Regions from separate parts of the Pseudomonas sp. 01L34 genome, predicted to be linked through region 2. Evidence: riboswitches for the same ligand, from Rfam matches in the RefSeq annotation. Region 2 holds a riboswitch; the other holds the start of a gene.
The links. Region 2 has a riboswitch for cobalamin ahead of cobO (cob(I)yrinic acid a,c-diamide adenosyltransferase). Riboswitches for the same ligand answer to the same signal wherever they lie in the genome.
Positions count from the first base shown of each region.

Region 1: another riboswitch for cobalamin. It lies ahead of AC1DQM_RS06045 (CbtB domain-containing protein); the one in region 2 lies ahead of cobO (cob(I)yrinic acid a,c-diamide adenosyltransferase).

Region 1 covers NZ_JBFTSX010000002.1:357,808-360,998, forward strand. Annotated here, with positions in the region: gene cobW (cobalamin biosynthesis protein CobW) at 1-503, opposite strand, end outside; cobalamin riboswitch at 606-818, opposite strand; cobalamin riboswitch at 1,075-1,302, shown strand; gene AC1DQM_RS06045 (CbtB domain-containing protein) at 1,425-1,628, shown strand; gene AC1DQM_RS06050 (CbtA family protein) at 1,640-2,344, shown strand; gene AC1DQM_RS06055 (cobalamin biosynthesis protein) at 2,341-2,754, shown strand; gene cobM (precorrin-4 C(11)-methyltransferase) at 2,837-3,191, shown strand, end outside.
Region 2 covers NZ_JBFTSX010000004.1:612,351-615,541, forward strand. Annotated here, with positions in the region: gene AC1DQM_RS14810 (cobyrinate a,c-diamide synthase) at 1-1,052, opposite strand, end outside; gene cobO (cob(I)yrinic acid a,c-diamide adenosyltransferase) at 1,049-1,660, opposite strand; cobalamin riboswitch at 1,742-1,976, opposite strand; gene AC1DQM_RS14820 (hypothetical protein) at 2,131-2,715, shown strand; gene AC1DQM_RS14825 (PQQ-dependent sugar dehydrogenase) at 2,784-3,191, shown strand, end outside.

The DNA.
Region 1 (3,191 bases), on a different contig from region 2:
GATTCGTGGTCCAGGTTCGGGTCGAGTTTGCGCTGGGCGTCCACTTGATCCGGGAATGCAGCGAAAGTGCCGGCAGCGACGGCCGGGCTGTCGACCACGGTGATCACCGCGTCAACGGTGCAGGCGCTGCGGATTTCCGGCCACTGGAAGGCTTGAACCAAAGGCTTTGGCAGGGCCAGGCCCGAGGTTTCGATGAGGATGTGGTCGAGGTCGCCGCGGCGAGCAACCAACTCGCGCATCACCGGGAAGAATTCCTCCTGAACGGTGCAGCACAGGCAGCCGTTGGCCAACTCGTAGACGCGGCCGCTGGCCTCTTCTTCGGTGCAGCCGATTGAGCACTGCTTGAGGATCTCGCCGTCGATGCCCAGCTCGCCGAACTCGTTGACGATCACCGCGATGCGACGGCCCTGGGCGTTGTCGAGCATGTGCCGCAGCAAGGTGGTTTTGCCCGAACCGAGGAAGCCGGTAACGATGGTGACGGGGAGTTTGGCCAGTGTTTTCATCGGATGCCCTTTGGCAAGGTGGCGGGCATACGGGACGACAACCGGCAACGCGGGCACGCGTGCCTGAAGAGTTCGCCACCGGATCACCCCGCCCGGTTGAAAGTGAGAATCTGTGTCGAGGCAGGTCTCCTGGCTGACGGTGCGCCGGGCGTTGGCCCGGCATTCGCTGCGCCTTCCCGCGAACCCGTTGCACAGGGTTTGCAGTGGCGTGGCAGCGAACATCACCGTTCACAGTTGCGGGGGCAGCCGCGGCATCGACCGCGTTCCCTTCTTAGCTTCGACAGACGCCGAAGAACCTCGAAAGCGCAAGGCTACGCATCGTGTGGGGGCGGGTCAATGTCTTGTCGGCGAATACGATCACCTGTGGCGAGGGGGCTTGCCTGTGGCGAGGGAGCTTGCTCCCGTTCGGCTGCGAAGCAGCCGTGAAACCATGCACTGCAAATCTTACAGACAGACCGCATGAATCCGATGCGACCGCTACGCGCTCGAGCGGGAGCAAGCTCCCTCGCCACAGGTATTGGGTGTTAGTGAGACCCCCTGCCAATTGACTCCCCGCCCTCGCCCATGCTCTCCTACACGCCTTGTTACGGGTGCCCTTCACAGGGTGAAACGGGAAACCGGTGAATCATGTGCTTTACTCTAAAGCCATGTCAGTCCGGTGCTGCCCCCGCAACGGTAAGCGAGTGAAGCGTCAGATCCACTGTGCCGGTCATATGGCATGGGAAGGTGATGCTTGCAGGTCCAGGCGCAAGCCCAGCCCCTCGCGAGCCCGGAGACCGGCCCGCAACACAAAGTGACTTTTACGTTCACTGAATAACAAACCCGCGGTGGGCGGGCGCTGTTCGAAATCTCTGCGAGCCCTTGGCGTGCGGAGATTTTCATGCGCTCTATTCACCCGCTGACAGACCAGAGGGAAGCGCCATGACGATCATCAGCAGCACCGCCAGCAATACCGACAAGAGCATCGCCAGCACCACCACGACCCTGACTCAACGCCTGACCGCCGCCGTGTGTGCGTCGATCCTTGGCGCCAGCCTTGTGTATTTCGCCGGTTTCTCGCACATCGAAGCGGTGCACAACGCCGCGCACGATACCCGTCACAGCTCCGCCTTTCCGTGCCATTGAGACCTGCTGAGATGATCAAGCGTATTGCGCAAACCGCAGGTTTCACCGGGCTGCTGGCCGCCCTGCTATTGACCCTGCTGCAAAGCTTCTGGGTCTCCCCGCTGATTTTGCAGGCCGAGACCTACGAAAAATCCGAGCCGGCTGCTGTTGAAATCCACGAGCACGCCGCGGGCGCAGTCGCTCATACCCACGATGCCGAAGCCTGGGAACCGGAAGACGGCTGGCAGCGCGTGCTGTCCACTACCGGCGGCAACCTGGTGGTAGCCGTCGGTTTCGCCCTGATGCTCGCCGGTCTTTACACCCTGCGCGCACCGACCAAAACCTCTCAGGGCCTGCTCTGGGGCCTGGCCGGTTATGCGACGTTCGTACTGGCTCCGACTCTCGGCCTGCCGCCTGAGCTGCCGGGCACTGCCGCGGCTGATCTGGCGCAACGGCAAATCTGGTGGATCGGCACTGCCGCGTCCACGGCCGTCGGCATCGCGTTGATCGTGTTCAGCCGTCACTGGCTGATGAAAGTTCTCGGCGTGGCGATCCTGGCCGTGCCGCATGTGATTGGCGCACCACAACCGGAAGTCCATTCGATGCTGGCGCCGGAAGCCCTGGAAGCACAATTCAAAATCGCTTCGCAGTTGACCAACGTGGCGTTCTGGCTGGCCCTGGGCCTGATCAGCGCCTGGTTGTTCCGCCGCAAAAGCGATGGCCATTACAGCGCATGACTGAAAACGGCACAGTGCCGACCCTGGTGGTCGGCCTGGGCTGCCAGCGCGGCTGCCCCGTCAGCACGCTGCGGGCGCTGCTCGATCAGGCGTTACAGGCCCATCAAATCGAGCTTCGTGAGATCAAGGCCCTGGCCAGCATCGACCTCAAGCGCGATGAACCTGGCCTGATCGAACTGGCCGAACAACTGGCATTGCCGCTGATGTACTTCAGCAGCGAACAATTGGCGACCTATCAAGCACAACTGAGCCACCACTCGGACATCGCGTTTGAACGCACCGGTTGCTACGGCGTGGCGGAAAGCGCTGCGTTGGCCCTGGCCGAACAATTGGCCCAGGCACCGGCAAAGTTGCTGATTCCACGACAAAAATACGCCCAGGCCACCCTGGCATTGGCCAGCGCCGCGTAAAATCCCCGATAATCCTCGCCTTCGATCATGAGCATTCTTCATCTGAAGCATGCCCAGGCCCTATTTCTGACAGGAAACGACGATGACCGTCTACTTCATTGGCGCCGGCCCCGGCGACCCGGAACTGATCACCGTCAAAGGCCAGCGGCTGATTCGTAGCTGCCCGGTCATCATATATGCCGGCTCCCTGGTCCCCGCCGCCGTGCTGGAAGGCCACCGGGCCGAACAGGTGGTCAACAGCGCCGAACTGCATCTGGAACAGATCGTCGAGCTGATCAAGACCGCCCACGCCAACGGCCAGGACGTGGCCCGGGTGCATTCCGGCGACCCGAGTCTGTACGGCGCGATCGGCGAGCAGATTCGCTACTTGCGTGAACTCGACATCCCTTTCGAAATCATTCCCGGCGTCACCGCCACCGCCGCCTGCGCGGCCCTTT
Region 2 (3,191 bases):
ACCGCATCACCGGTCAACAAGCCAACCAGCTCAGCGCGAGTACCCTCGACATCGGTCAACGAGTCCAGCAGGTACAGCATGCCGCCACACTCGGCCAGCAACGGTTTGCCCGCTGCGTGGTGATCGCGAATGGCGATCAGCATTGGCGTGTTTTGTGACAACGCCACATGGTGCAATTCAGGGTAACCGCCCGGCAGATAAAGGCTGTCTGCCGCCGGCAACTCGCGGTCGCGGATCGGCGAGAAGAAAGACAACTCGGCGCCCATCGCCCGCAGCAGATCCAGGCTCGCGCCGTAGGTAAATGCAAAGGCTTCGTCCCGGGCCACGGCAATCCGCACACCGGCCAGCAATGGTTCGGCGGCGATCACTTCAGGCGCGGCGAATTCCACGGCAGGCGGTAACGCCACGTCGCAACTGCTGGCCAGCGAGGCGGCGGCTGCATCGAGGCGCAGATCGAGATCATTCAATTCGCTGGCCTGTACCAGGCCGAGGTGCCGACTCGGCAATTCGATGCCGGTTTCCCGGGACAGCGCGCCGTACCAGCGCAAGCCTTCTGTCAGACTGCCTTCGAGCAATTGCGCATGACGCAGGGTGCCAACCCGGTTGGCCAACACACCGGCAAACGGCAAATCCGGCTGATAGCGCGCAAGCCCCAGGGCCAGTGCACCAAACGTCTGCGCCATCGCGGTGCCGTCAATCACGCCGAGCACCGGCACACCGAAATGCCGCGCCAGATCGGCACTGGACGGCGTACCGTCGAACAACCCCATGACGCCTTCGATGAGAATCAGGTCAGCTTCGCCAGCGGCTTCCCACAACAGGCGACGACTTTCCTGCTCGCCGACCATCCACATGTCCAGCTGATAGACCGGCGCACCGCTGGCGCGCTCTAGAATCATCGGGTCGAGAAAGTCCGGGCCGCATTTGAACACGCGCACCTTGCGCCCCTGATTGCGATGCAAACGGGCGAGCGCGGCGGTGACGGTGGTCTTGCCCTGACCGGAGGCCGGCGCGGCAATCAGTACCGCCGGGCATTGACGTGGTTGATTCACAACTCGACGCCTTTTTGCGCCTTGATCCCGGCCTGGAAGGCGTGCTTGATCATGCCCATTTCGGTGACGGTGTCAGCCAGTTCGATCATCTCCGGTTTGGCGCCACGGCCAGTGACCACCACATGCTGCATCGGCGGACGGGCTTGCAAGTCGCTGAGCACCTGATCGAGATCGAGGTAACCGTGCTTGAGGGCGATGTTCAATTCATCGAGTACCACCAGGCCAATCGACGGATCGCTCAGCAGTTCGCGGGACACCGCCCACGCAGCTTCGGCGGCGGCGATGTCACGCTGGCGGTCCTGGGTTTCCCAGGTGAAGCCCTCGCCCATCACATGAAAACGCACCTGCTCCGGAAAGCGCCGGAAGAACAACTCCTCGCCGGTGCTGCTGCGCCCCTTGATGAACTGCACTACGCCGCATTGCATGCCGTGGCCCATGGAGCGCGCAAGCATGCCGAACGCCGAACTGCTCTTGCCTTTGCCGTTGCCGCTCAGCACCAGCAGCAGGCCGCATTCATTCGGCGAGTTGGCGATGCGTTCGTCGATCACGGCTTTTTTGCGCAGCATGCGCGCCAGATGGCGTTCGTCACGATCGGGGGTATCAGTCATGGGGGAGCTCTCCGTTGAGGCTGGATAACGGCGGGCAGGCACAAGAATAGACGGCAAGAAGCCTGGCATCGCCCACCGTGATGCCGCTGAATGGATCAGGCCGGTCTCCGGGCTCATGAGCGGCACTTGGCCCGACTGCGCGCCTTCCCATGTCAATCGTCGACACAGTGGCTCAAGGCGCAGTCTTCACTCATTTACCGTTGCGGGGGCAGCGCCGGGATCGCGATCGTTCTTCGCTGGAAGAAACTCACTCACCGGCTTCCCTGTTTCACTCTGTCGACCAAGGCCACAGAGCACCTGAAACAAGCCGCGAAGGTTAGAGGGTTGGGGGTGGAGCGTCAATTAAAGACGGGACGCCTTCCGGCGAATAACTGCCGCCGATCAATTATCTGACGCCAATCTTGTGCCACACTGCCAGCAGTGATATCAAAGAGCCACAACCTCATAACACAATAACAAGGGTGAGCCACATGCAAGGCATGATCATCAGCAATCCGAAGCTGGAATTCCTGCGCCCGGTGCTGGAACGCTGGTTTGACTGTATCGACCGCTACAACGCCGTGCGCGGCGATAACGATACGCCTTACTGGTACGACGAAAACGCCAACCTCGGCCTGCTCTCTGCCGCAGCCTGGATGGCGGAAATGGTCACGCTGCAGCAAACACCGACGCGCAAACAGACCGAAGAAGGCGAACGCAACGCCCGCGCCGATCTGTTTATCGCCACCAGCGAAGAACGCGCATACCTGCAAGCCACCCAGCGCTGGCCGCGGGTCAATAGCTTGAACCTGACCCAGGCACTGGCGGACATCACCAGCGACGCGAAGCGCATCAGCTACGCCAGCGACCTGAAACTCGGCTGCCTGTTTGTCGCCCCGCAAAAAGCCCAGCACAGCGCCACCCCGGAAGAACTCCAGGACATGCTCGACGACCTGCAAAAGGAACACACCTGCGCCGTGGCCTGGTATTTCCCTTACGCCTACCGCAAGTTGCGCAATGAAGCCGGCAACTACCACCCGGGTATCGCCGTGCTGTTCAAGGAAGCCCGCGGCTGACTGGTTGAACCATCGGGTGTCTACGCTTCTCTATGATTACGTCAATGCATTCATAGGGAAGATCAGTAATGCGCAAACCCCAGCTCGTTTTCATCATCGCGCTCGCCGGAGGGCTCGCCGCCTGTGGTGAAACCTCCAGCCTGCAAGTCTCGGACGGCACCGGACCGTCGCCCAAGCTGCCGGAACCGAACAAAACCCTGATCCCGACGGTGAACATCGCCCCGGCGATCGGCTGGCCTCAAGGTAAAAAACCCACTGCCGCGCCAGGGACTCAGGTGGCGGCGTTTGCCGAAGGCCTCGATCATCCCCGCTGGCTCTACGTATTGCCCAACGGCGATGTGCTGGTGGCCGAAACCAACTCGCCGCCCAAACCCGACGACGGCAAAGGCATTCGCGGCTGGGTCATGGGCAAAGTCATGGGCCGTGCCGGGGCCGGCGTTCCCAGCCCGAATCGCATCACTCTGCTGCGGGACAAG